3 regions of the Shewanella sp. VB17 genome follow, and region 3 is predicted to be linked to each of the others. Evidence: predicted binding sites of a transcription regulator. Region 3 holds the regulator's gene; each other region holds the start of a gene.
The links. The regulator sigma-54, encoded in region 3, starts transcription at its own class of promoters, with help from an activator protein. The targets are predictions, from matches to a motif close to GTTGGCACGNNNNTNGNNT.
Positions count from the first base shown of each region.

Region 1: a site for sigma-54 is predicted at 2,170-2,188, ahead of HQQ94_RS08850 (flagellar hook-length control protein FliK). Genes of this name have one in related genera too.
Region 2: a site for sigma-54 is predicted at 2,224-2,242, ahead of flgF (flagellar basal-body rod protein FlgF). Genes of this name have one in related genera too.

Region 1 covers NZ_JABRVS010000001.1:2,055,089-2,059,380, forward strand. The annotation lists gene fliH (flagellar assembly protein FliH) at 1-193, shown strand, start outside; gene fliI (flagellar protein export ATPase FliI) at 273-1,613, shown strand; gene fliJ (flagellar export protein FliJ) at 1,670-2,116, shown strand; gene HQQ94_RS08850 (flagellar hook-length control protein FliK) at 2,286-3,896, shown strand; gene fliL (flagellar basal body-associated protein FliL) at 4,028-4,292, shown strand, end outside.
Region 2 covers NZ_JABRVS010000001.1:2,031,756-2,036,047, reverse strand. The annotation lists gene flgH (flagellar basal body L-ring protein FlgH) at 1-623, opposite strand, end outside; gene flgG (flagellar basal-body rod protein FlgG) at 633-1,421, opposite strand; gene flgF (flagellar basal-body rod protein FlgF) at 1,433-2,176, opposite strand; gene flgE (flagellar hook protein FlgE) at 2,386-3,768, opposite strand; gene HQQ94_RS08730 (flagellar hook assembly protein FlgD) at 3,874-4,292, opposite strand, start outside.
Region 3 covers NZ_JABRVS010000001.1:4,698,813-4,703,104, reverse strand. The annotation lists gene HQQ94_RS20270 (HPr family phosphocarrier protein) at 1-79, opposite strand, end outside; gene rapZ (RNase adapter RapZ) at 72-914, opposite strand; gene ptsN (PTS IIA-like nitrogen regulatory protein PtsN) at 911-1,354, opposite strand; gene hpf (ribosome hibernation promoting factor) at 1,357-1,644, opposite strand; gene HQQ94_RS20250 (RNA polymerase factor sigma-54) at 1,760-3,226, opposite strand; gene lptB (LPS export ABC transporter ATP-binding protein) at 3,374-4,105, opposite strand; gene lptA (lipopolysaccharide transport periplasmic protein LptA) at 4,102-4,292, opposite strand, start outside.

The DNA of each region.
Region 1 (4,292 bases), 2.6 Mb from region 3:
TGAAATTGATGGTGTGGATAATCAATTATCGGGTGATGAGCTGGGTAATGAAATTGATGGTGAGGACAATCAATTATCGGGTGATGAGCTGGGTAATGAAATTGATGGTGTGGATAATCAATTATCGGGTGATGAGCCAGATAATCAAATGAATAAGGCGGGTGACACGCTCTCTGATGGTAAGCCCGAATAAAATCAATTCTTTTAACTGGTTTTAATTTGTCACCATTTCATTGTAAAGGATTACATAGTTTTAGTAAAAGGCGAATAAAATGAACAACCGCCACAACAAGTTGCTTAATAAAATAAGACTGCAATCGAATAAAGTGACGCCTTTTATTGCTGAGGCGAGCGGTCAGCTTGTACGCGTTGTTGGATTAACCTTGGAGGCTGCAGGTTGCCGTGCTCCAATCGGTAGCCTGTGTAGTATTGAAACGTTAGCAGGGAGCTTCGGTGCTGAAGTGATAGGTTTCGATGATAAACTGCTTTACTTAATGCCAATAGAAGAGCTTAGAGGCGTGTTACCTGGTGCTAAGGTGACTCCTTTAGGAGAGCAAGGGGGCTTGGATGTGGGGTTGGCTTTACTGGGCAGGGTACTCGATGGTAATGGCTTGCCTTTGGATGGTCTAGGAAGGTTACAAACGGATCAAAAAGCACCTAGGCACTCACTCCCTATTAACCCCCTATCCCGCCGTGCTATCACTGAACCACTCGATGTTGGGGTGAGAGCGATTAATGCAATGTTGACTGTCGGTAAAGGCCAAAGAATGGGATTGTTTTCAGGTTCAGGTGTGGGTAAAAGTGTGCTTCTGGGTATGATGACCCGAGGCACGACAGCCGATATTATTGTGGTGGGATTAGTGGGTGAACGTGGCCGAGAAGTGAAGGAGTTTATTGAAGAAATATTAGGAGATGAGGGGAGAGCTCGTTCTGTGGTGGTCGCAGCTCCAGCTGATACTTCTCCTTTGATGAGGTTGCGCGCCTGTGAAACTTCAACCCGAATAGCGGAACATTTTAGAGATCTTGGTTACAATGTATTATTATTAATGGATAGCTTAACCCGTTATGCTCAAGCTCAGAGAGAAATTGCTTTAGCTGTTGGCGAACCTCCTGCAACAAAAGGTTACCCGCCTTCGGTATTCGCAAAATTACCTAAGCTAGTTGAAAGAGCTGGCAATGGTGGACCAGATCAAGGTTCGATCACTGCATTCTATACTGTATTAACTGAGGGGGATGATCTTCAAGATCCGATTGCAGATGCAGCCCGAGCGATTTTAGATGGGCACATCGTGTTGTCTCGTCAGCTCGCCGATTCAGGACATTACCCAGCGATTGATGTTGAAGCGTCTATTAGCCGTGTAGCACCGATGGTGGTCAGTGCTGAACATTTAGACGCTATGGGGCGTGTGAAGCAAATTTATTCTCTTTATCAACAGAATAAAGATCTTATTTCTATTGGTGCCTACACTCAAGGCAGTGATCCTAGGATCGATAATTCCATTCGCTTACAGCCTGCCATGAATGCTTTTTTAAGGCAAACAATGAAAGAAACACTTAGTTTTGCCAGTAGTGAGCTGATGCTGACTCAATTAGCTGGCCAATGTAAGGTGTAACGTTTTTTTTAATTAAAAGGCTTTTATGGTTACTGATTGAAGGTATTGGAGATTAAATGGCAAAACATGATCCTTTAGATACAGTGCTAAAGCTTACAAAAGAAGCTGAAGCTCAAGCGGGTTTGCAATTGAAATCAGCTCAGTTAATGTTGCAAAAATGCCAAAGCCAGCTGGAAGCTTTAAGAAGCTATCGCCTTGATTATATGAAACAAATAGAAAACTATCAGGGCAAAAGTATTAGTGCAAGTTATTACCATCAGTTTCATCAGTTTGTTAGACAAATAGACGAAGCCACAACGAAGCAGATGGCCTCAATTCAGGATGCAGATACCCAAAGAATACACCGACAACAATATTGGTTAGAGGCACAACAGAAGCGCAAAGCTGTTGAACTTCTTCTTTCTCACAAGGCTGAAAAAAAGCAGCAAGAGGAGCAAAGACAAGAGCAAAAAATGATTGATGAATTTGCTATCCAACAGCTTTATAAAAAACCGATACGGTAGCTTTATTTTTATCCTTATCCAGTATTATACAATAAAATCCAGCCCTTGTTTATTATGGCATTAAAATTGCTTTTATTTATTATATGAATTTTTTTGATCTCAGCGGTCGGTATTTTGACGCTAGTAATGAGCCTTTATTTCATGGCTTATCGTGTTTTTCGGAGGCTTTATGCAGAAAGTGACCAATGTTCTTTTAGCGGGTAATAAGGCTGAAAGCCTGCCTATTGCTGAGATTAAACAAGCAACAGAGCACGACAGTAAATCTATTGGGAATAATGATTTTTCTACCGCATTAGAGCAAGCAGGGATTGAAGGAAAACAACAAGTTAAATCTAAAGTGGATGAAGCTGTTAATCCTACTAATGGCGAGGTTCAAGATGAAGAGCAATTACAAAATGTAGAACAGAGTCTCATTGAATCAACCGTTGAGGATGAATTTAATGCTGAGGATTTGATTGATGTTTCTCACGTATTAGCACAACTTAATTTAGCCGCAGAGTTAAGTGACAGCATTATATTTAGCGGTGATAACTTGCCGCTTGATGAAGCAGTGATAGATGAAGTGGTAGATGAAGTGGTAGATGAAGTGGTAGATGGGGAATCAATTGATGCAATAATGGTGGCGCTCAATATTGACTTGCTAGATGAACAATCTCTTAATGAGTTACAAAATAAAAGTGGACTGACGAAAGAAGAACTACAAGCATTGCCACCTGAAACCTTATCTTTACTTATGACGTTAATTAAAAGTGGTGGAAATAATCAAGAGATTCAAGATGTTCTTGATACAAGTAAAAATATAACGGCATTAACTGATGACGATGTGGTAAATCGTCAAGATGGCTCTGAGAAGAATAAAGGATTAGATGTTAAAATGGTGTCTGATAGACCGCTAGATAAAGAGCCGTTAAAGACAGCAATAGTGAACAATGAGGTAAAAGAATTATCACTCGATAAGCTTAAACAAGTTGAAGCAGATAAAGACAATACTGGTGGTCAGGAGCGAAAGATCCCAATTGCGGGTAAACAAGAATCTATTCATAATGGAAATGAAAGCAAGTTTAGTCATATATTGGGTGAAAAAGTTTCTAGTCAAACTGAAGTTGTCATCTCGAGTAACAGTAAGTTGCTAACAGAAGGTCAAATTACGGCGGAACAACAGCTTAAAAATGCTGATTTGTCAGTTAAATTGACACCGATGAAAGCAGCCGTTGAGCTAAATCCAGCATTTATTGACACATCATCAGAATCCAAACCACAACAGATAAATTCGCAGCTAACACCACAACAAGCTCCGCGAAATGAACTGTCACAAATTCAATTGTCGTTGAAAGAAAGCAATGAACAGCAAGTGCAGATGGAAGACATGATTAAGCGTTTTTCTCCTGTGATGAAACAGCAGTTAGTGACAATGGTTAGTCAAGGAAGGCAATATGCTGAAATTAAACTTGATCCACCAGAGCTGGGGCATTTAATTGTGCGTATCCAGGTTCAAGGTGAGCAGACTCAAGTTCAATTTCAAGTAGCTCAACATCAAACCCGAGATCTTATTGAGCAAGCGATGCCTAGATTAAAAGAGCTCTTGTCTGAGCAAGGAATGCAACTCTTTGATAGCCAAGTTTCCCAAGATAATGGGCAAAATGGGGAGGAGGGAGAAAAGGGAACTGATGAGGGGGAAAGCCAATTGGGTTCTGAACTGGATGAAATGACATCCGAAGAATCGTTAATAAGCTCAAAACAAGCAACAAGTTATCGTTCTGGTATAGATTATTACGCATAAGCGATTAATCTTATAGTGGGCTAATATAAGGAAGTAACCTTATTTTAATTAGAATCCTTATTATGGCTAAGTGGTTTTGTCGGGATTTCGCATATAATGGATGCTAGAGACACTTGTAAAAGGGAAAGAAAATGGCTGATGAAGAATCATTAGAAGTCGAAGAAGGGAATAAACCTAAAAGTAAGAAACTGATCATATTTGGTGTCATAGGGTTCGTTTTATTGTTGGCTATTGGGGGAGGAATTTGGTTTTTTTTAGGTTCTAGTGAGCCTGAAGCTATGGATGATGGCAGCATGGCTGAAGTTGTTGAAGAAGAAAATACCGGAGAAGCATTTTATGTTGGTATGCCAAGACCATTTCTTTTTAATTTACCTGGTGCAACTCGCTCAAGATTAG
Region 2 (4,292 bases), 2.7 Mb from region 3:
GTACCCGTGCCACTATATTGAATACGAGCATTGGCGACTCTAGGGGAATCGATAGTATTATCAGGACGAATATCTTGCGAACGAACAATCCCTGTAAGGCGAACAAATTCATCTCCATTATTAATGCTTATCCATTTTTCACCACGGATCACCAAATTACCATTATTCAATACTTGCATGACATTGGCAGAGATACTGCCTGATAAACTATTACTCTGATCGGCATCAGACTCACGCTTAGTATTCATACTGTCATTGTATCTAAAATCAATGGGGTTACCACCAATTGACATGTTGGCCCCAAGTGCATAAATAGGATCTAAGGTTAAGTCCGTGCCTTTTTTAATCTCATTTTTGGCGCTTTTGGTGGCCTGTGTCTCCTCCATCAACATGACGGTAATGATGTCTCCAACTTTCAACGCCTTAATATCAGAATAAAGGCTTGATGACTGGCTTGCCTGATACATAGATCCTGTTGCGGCTATTTTCGTTGCCGGGGCCTCTGGATAAACAGGTGCATAATAAGGATCATCAGCAATGGGCTTCTCCCTTGTTGACATGCAGCCTGTTAATGCCGTGATAAGCACCATGACTGATGCGACCAATAACAAATACTTATTCATGACTTGCCCCTATAAATTCTGAGTAACATAGGACAGCATTTGATCAACGGCAGAGATCACCTTGGAATTCATCTCATAAATACGTTGGCTCTCAATCAAATTAACCAGCTCTTCGGTAACGTTCACGTTCGATGTTTCTAGCGCACCTTGGCGAATAATTCCCATCCCATCTAAGGATGCCGTCCCCTGAATCGGTGTACCACTTGCGCCAGTTTCGGTATATAAATTTTGCCCCATTGGGTCTAACCCACTTGGATTAATAAAATCAGACATGCTTAACTGGCCCACAACTTGACTCTCTGCAACCCCCGCAGTTTTGACTGACACCTCTCCTTCTGCAGAAACAGTAATTGCTGTTGCATTATCAGGAATAGTGATCGCAGGTTGCAGCACATAACCAGATCCAGATGTAACAATTTGCCCACTATCATCCAAGGTAAACTGCCCATTGCGACTATAAGATGTTGTGCCATCAGGTAACTGTATTTCAAAAAAACCAGGTCCCTCAACCATTAAATCCAATGAATTGTCCGTGGTAAGCATATTACCTTGAGTAAATATCTTCTGAGTCGAAACCACTTTAGTTCCCGCTCCGATATTTAACCCATTAGGCAATTTAGTGTTTGACGCACTTACCCCCCCAGCTTGATTGACCGTTTGGTATAAAAGATCTTCAAAAACAGCACGACTCTTCTTATAACCAACAGTACTGGCGTTAGCCACATTATTAGAAATCACTGAAATATCGGTTTGCTGAGCGTCTAGCCCAGTCTTACTTATCCATAGTGCCGGATGCATAGTATAACCTCCTAACTAATGCGTATAAGTGAAGCAGATGCTTTATCCATCTCTTCTGCGGTTTTCATCATTTTAACTTGCATCTCAAATTGACGTTGAATGCTAATTAGAGACACCATTTCATTGACAGCATTGACATTACTTCCCTCTACAGCTCCACTTTCTAACGCAACAAATGGATCTGCAGGGGCATCTTCACCCGATGTCAGCCTAAAGAGACCATCGGCGCCCCTCATCATATTTTCATCACCTGGATTGACCATTTTAATTTGGCCAACTTCTTCAATCACTTCAGCTGTCGAACCTAGAGGCCTAACGGAGATAATACCATCTTGTGATATCAACACTTTATCTATGGGTAAAGGTAAAACAATCGGACCTGAATCTCCCATAATAGGATTACCTCTGTCGTTACGTAACAAACCAGAAGTGTCAAAACTTAAACTACCAGAGCGAGTATAAGCCTCACCACCGTCAGCACCTTGAACCGCAATCCAACCACTATTTTTAATAGCAATATCGAGATCGCGACCCGTGGTTTTAATTGGGCCTGAGCTAAAGTCTGCAGAGGGGTTTTCAGTCATCGCAAACACGCGTGTTGGCAAGCCCTCACCAAAAGCCTGCATGGATCGCGCTTGCGCCATATCAGCTTTAAAACCGTCAGTATTGGCATTGGCTAGGTTATTCGCTCGCACGGCCAACGAGTTCATATTCTGTTTAGCACCGCTCATGGCAACGTAGAGTAATTTATCCACTGGCTCCTCCGTCAATTTTTTGCATCAATCTTTGTCTACATTAAACAATGCAAATTGCGCGCCAAAAAAAGCGGGAGTAGAAGCAAAGATAACTAAAATAGAAATATGGTGTCTTGAAGAAAAATAACCACCACACTAAAAAATGAATAAAAAAATGCTAGTCAGTTTTATTGACTAGCATTAGTAAACAGCCGATTTAATGATTAATTTTAACGGATCTGCAGCACCGTTTGCTGCAGTGTGTTGTTCACTTCCAGCGTTCTTGAATTGGCCTGAAAGTTTCGCTGCGCTGAAATCAAATCGACTAACTCAGTGGTCAAATCAACGTTAGATTGCTCCAGCGCTGATGAACGAATACTACCAAAGGTACCGCTGTTGGCTTCACCAGCTAGCGCAATCCCCGAATCTAAACTCGCTTTCCATGACGTATTACCCACCTGAGTCAAACCTTGCTCATTCGCAAAACGGGCTAACGCAACACGCGCTAACGGCACCGTTGAGCCATTACTGTAACTGGCGTTAATTAACCCATCCGCCCCAACTTCAACATTGGTTAAACGGCCAACTGTAGTACCATCTTGGGTGAGCAAAGTCACTTCAAACGTAGAGGAAAATTGTGTTGGGTTATTAAAATCAATGGTCAATGTTTGCGTACCATCAGTACCAGGGCCTAAAATATTGGCACCAGTAACACCAAGAGCGACAGTCGTTACCGTCGCAGGGGGGGCTGGAGTATCCCCCGCAAAAGCCCCTGTGTCATCAAAGGTCAATACTGAACCTTTCCAACTGCCTAACACAGCAGCAGTTTCAGCAGGTGCAGTACTGTCAGCAACCCCATCGGCATCAGTATCGATATCATACGTAACAGCTGGCGTCACATCGATATCAAGCTGTTTACCATCAAGTGCGTAATAAGCCACCCAATTACTCGCTCCGGTATAGGCTGCTTGATTTGGGCGTACAAAATAAGTGGTCAAAATATGAGACTCACCTAACGAATCATACATAGTTACCGCAGTTGAATTGTTGTAGGTATCACGGTCATTGGGATCAAATAATGTTGGATCTAAGGTCGCATCGCCTGCATTGAGGTTCATCTGTATACCAATGACCTCCGTCTTTTCGGGACTGCCAGCGGTGTCAGGAATAATCACTGGACCTGTGGTGGTTAAGCTTACCGATGTCGAATTACCGTCCTTATCAACCCCAAATGTTTGCAAGAAATTACCTTGTGAATCCACTAAGTAATTATTTGCATCCACTTGAAAGGCACCAGCTCGAGTGAAGGTTGCATCTTGAGAGTCTAAATTAGGAGCGGTGACAAAAAAACCGCCGCCACTAATGGCCATGTCTAATGCATTTTTGGTAAACTGTAGGCTGCCTTGCTGAAACTGCTGAGCAACTTGATTGGTCGTCACACCACCACCAACCGCCGTTTTACCATTGGCGAAAATAGAATTAGCATAAACATCAGCAAACTCTGCTCGGGACTCTTTAAAGCCAATACTACTCACGTTAGCGATGTTATTCGCCGTGGTATTCAGATCTTTTTGCGCAGCTGATATACCACTTAATGCAATGTTAAACGACATAATTCACCTCGATTGCTATTTACTTCTGAAAATGACTTTTTCAGCCACACTTCTATTCGCTTTACCTAATATCGAGTCCCCTTGTTAAGGCACCAGATAATTTAATTAGCTTTCAGAGACCGCTAATACATCTCCAATTTTAATGCCACCGACGCCTCGTAAATTGAGGATCGCACCAGTACTGGCATTGCCTAAAGACACGCTGGTGACATGAGCATAGGCTGATACGGCCAATTCTTCACTTTTACCCTCTATCCTCCCTGACGCTTTTATAGAGTAAATCCCGCTGCTAGCTGGCTCACCATTGGTACCAAGCCCATCCCAACTCACATCAACATTCCCACCTTCACTCCCATCAATAATAAAACGCTTAATCAGCTGACCTTTTTCATCTTCAATACGCACAGTGATCTCCTTAATCGCTTCAGGTGTACTAACAACCCCTCTTAACTCACGATCCACATCCGAAATATCTGTGATAAAACCCGTATCTGATGGAATTAATACTTTTTGCCCGACTAATC
Region 3 (4,292 bases):
GTATGGCAAGTTTAGTCGCCGCACGGGCATGAAGCCCTAATTTGTTGCATATTGTGACTTGACGCTCTAGTTTAGTCATTGCTTAATTCACGGTGGCGGGCTTGGACTGTATGTTTACTATTACTAAAGAGTTTAGCTAGCTGATCAGTGACATAGACAGATCTATGTTGACCGCCGGTACATCCAATGGCAATCGTGAGATAGCTACGGTTGTTGCGTTCTAGGTGTGGCAGCCAGGTTTCCAGCAGGTTTTCAATCTGCCAAATAAACTTATTCACTGTCGGTTGTTGACTTAAGAAAAGCTGCACAGGTTCATCGAGTCCCGTCATTGGTCTGAGATCGGGTTCCCAATGTGGATTCGGTAAAAATCGGACATCAAACATGAAATCCGCTTCTACTGGCATGCCATATTTAAATCCAAAAGATTCAAAGTTGATCACCAACTCTTTATCTACGTAACCTAATAAAATTTCTCTTATTTTATTATTCAGATCATAAATATTGAGATTTGAGGTATCGATATAATGATCAACCAGTTTAGAGACGGGCTCCAATAATACTCGTTCTTGATCTATGGCCTCCTTTAGTGATGTTTTACTTCTCGATAGCGGGTGGAGGCGACGAGTTTCACTGTAACGTTTAAGCAGAATATCATCTCTAGAATTGAGAAAAAAACTTAACAGTTCAGTGCCCTCAGGTAACTTTGAAAGTTGTGTCTTTAATTCAGTCTCGTGTATATTACGAACATCTACGCTAATAGCGACAAGCTCAGTGCTTCCTTTGAGCTGTTCAAGTAACTTGTCCATCAATGTTAGAGGAAGATTGTCGACACAGTAGTAGCCTAGATCCTCCAATACCCTAAGGACAACAGATTTACCCGATCCGGAACGGCCGGATACCATAACCAGTTTCATTGTGTTATCACCTGATAAAGTTCTGATCCATCTTGTGTTTTTCGTAATTGTTTTAAAATTACTTTATCGTTCAGTTTCTGCGCCATAGCAGACAAGGTGCTTAAGTGCTGTTCACATTGATCAGCAGGCACTAGTAGTGCAAATAATATATCTACCGGCTGATTATCAATTGAATCAAAAGGGATTGGCTCCTCGCATTTAATAAATACTGCAACGGGGTGACTAATATTGGTTAACCTTCCATGTGGAATCGCTATACCATTACCTATACCTGTGCTGCCCATTTTCTCTCTCGTTAAAAGACTTTCAAAAATCTCTTGAGAGGAAAGGCTAGGGTACTGGGCAGCAATAAGATCGCTGATGAGTTCCAGTACTTTTTTCTTACTGCCCGGAGTGGCGCAAGTTGTGCACTCCGGCTGCAGGATGGTACTTAATTCCATGGTTAATGTTTTATTTGCTTCTCTTTGTGTTTAATAACCTGACGGTCGAGCTTATCTATCAGGGAGTCGATTGCAGTATACATGTCAGTGTGTTCTGAGGTTGCAAAAACTTCACCACCAGCAAGGTGGAGTTTAGCCTCTGCTTTCTGCTGCATTTTCTGAACATTTAAAATAACGTGCACATTATTGATCTGATCGAAATGTCGTTCAAGCTTTGAAAATTTTTCTTCAATATATTGACGTAATGATTTAGTAATTTCAATGTGATGCCCAGTGACGTTTATTTGCATAGAAATACTCCTCCAGTTTCGATTATGTTAAAATGTGCTCGTTACCTTGAGGTGAATATTGCTATTTATGCATTAAATAATATGCCTAAATGATTAACCTCAATATGTTAATTCTCTATAAACTCTTTCTTTGATTTGATGGCGGGATTAGCATCGCTTCTCGATACTTGGCGATGGTTCGTCTCGCTACCTTGATACCTTGATCAGCTAATAATAGTACCATTTTACTATCACTTAATGGCTTTTGCTGATTTTCTGCTGCAACTAGCTTTTTAATAAAGGCGCGAATCGCGGTTGATGAACATTCGCCACCATCATCAGTCCCCACGTGGCTTGAGAAGAAATATTTTAGCTCAAATATGCCTTTAGGAGTGTGCATATATTTTTGCGTTGTGACACGAGATATAGTCGATTCATGCATTTCGACTTCTTCAGCTATGTCATTTAACACCATAGGTTTCATCGCTTCTTCACCGTATTCAAAGAAGCCTTGTTGGAACTTAACAATACAGTTAGAGACTTTAAGAAGAGTCTCATTTCGACTTTCTATACTTTTGATAAACCACTTGGCTTCTTGTAAGTGTCCACGGATAAATTGACTATCGACTTGACTCTTAGTACTGCGAGCCATGGAAGCATAATGTTGATTAACATTTATTTTTGGCATGTGATCTGGGTTTAGCTCGACGACCCAGCGACCTTTCTTCTTCGTAACAGTGACATCGGGGATAACATACTCATCACGGCTTCGTGTAATGGCAAGCCCAGGGCGCGGTGTTAGTGTTTGGATCAACGCTATTGCTTGTCTTAAATCATCTTCTTTTAATTTTGTTTTTCGCATTAAGAGGCGGAAGTCTCGACCTGCGATGAGATCTAAATATTCCTTAATCAGTAACCTAGCATTGTCTATATGAGGAGTCGTATCAGCATACTGAGCGAGCTGGATAAATAGACATTCACTGAGATCGCGAGCTGCGACGCCAATAGGATCAAAATGTTGCACACGCTTAAGCACGGCTTCAATCTCATCAAGCTCTATGTCAGGATCACCCATCGCTTCTAATATATCGTCAGTACTTTGTGTGAGGTAACCACGTTCATCAATCGCATCGATAATGGCAGTAGCAATAGCCAAGTCATTATCAGAAAAAGGGGTTAAATTTTTTTGCCACTCAAGATGCTCATATAACCCTTCACTGGTTTCGCCTTGAAAAGGAAGGTCATCATTACGCATGGCCCCTGAACTGGAGTTTTGGCTGGCGGTGTAAACCTCATCCCAGGTTGTGTCCATAGGCAGGTCTTCAGGCATAGAATCCTGAGTGAGGGCATCGGACGTGTCAAGCGTGGAGTTATCTTTTTCAGCTTCAGTGTCAGTATCGGCAGTGTTGTTTAAATCTGATTCATTGTCGTTTTTTACATTGGCTTGTTCTTCATCCAACTCAAGTAGCGGATTTGAATCTAATGCTTGCTGGATCTCTTGTTGTAGTTCCAGTGACGACAGCTGCAAGAGACGAATAGCCTGTTGTAGCTGAGGAGTCATGGTTAACTGTTGACCCATTTTTAGCTGGAGTGACGCTTTCATGTACTGCTATTCCCTTCTTGGTACTGATAAAATGAGAAAGCCTGCTGGAGTTATGTGTGGAGTTCATCTCCCTAAATACACTGCATTAGTATCACTCATGATGTTATTTGATACGTATTTATTAGCGTAAATCTCTCCTTTGATTAACTATAGCTTGAATTGCTCACCTAAGTACACTGCTCGAACTTGTTGATTGTCTAAGATTTCAGCAGGCGTTCCTTCGGCAATTAAATTTCCGTGACTGACAATGTATGCATGTTCACAAACGTCTAATGTTTCTCGTACGTTGTGATCTGTAATGAGTACCCCTAAACCGCGACTCTTGAGTTGTAAAATAATTTTTTTTATATCAATAACAGAAATAGGATCGACACCTGCAAAAGGCTCATCAAGTAAAATAAACTTTGGATTGGCTGCTAATGCTCTCGCGATTTCTACTCGTCTTCTTTCACCACCAGAGAGTGTCATGCCTTGGCTATCGCGAATATGGGTAATGTGAAACTCTTCAAGAAGGTGCTCTAATTGCACTTCACGTTCATTACGATTAAGTTCTTTTCGAGTTTGTAATACGGCCATAATATTGTCTCGAACAGACAGTTTTCTAAAAATACTGGCCTCTTGCGGTAGATAACCTATGCCTTTGCGGGCGCGAAGATGGATAGGATCTAAAGTGAGATCATCATCATTAATGAATATCCGGCCTTTATCACTTTGCACCAGTCCTACGACCATATAAAAAGTGGTTGTTTTCCCGGCGCCATTTGGGCCTAATAGCCCGACAATCTGACCTGTTTTAACACGTAAACTCACATCTTGTACTACGGCTCTATTTTTATAACTTTTAGCAAGATTGATTGCTTTTAATGTCAAATCTTTCATTCTTGTTCCTGACTGTTTAATGCCGGGTCAATGGGGTCAATTGGCTGCTCAGGTTTGGTTTGAGGTTTAGATTCTTGTTGGTAATTTTCAGGTCGGATGATGGTGATCACCCGTTCATCGCCTGTGCTTTTCGCGATGAGTTTTTGTTCGGCGAGATTATATAAGATCTGATCGCCTGTGACCTGAC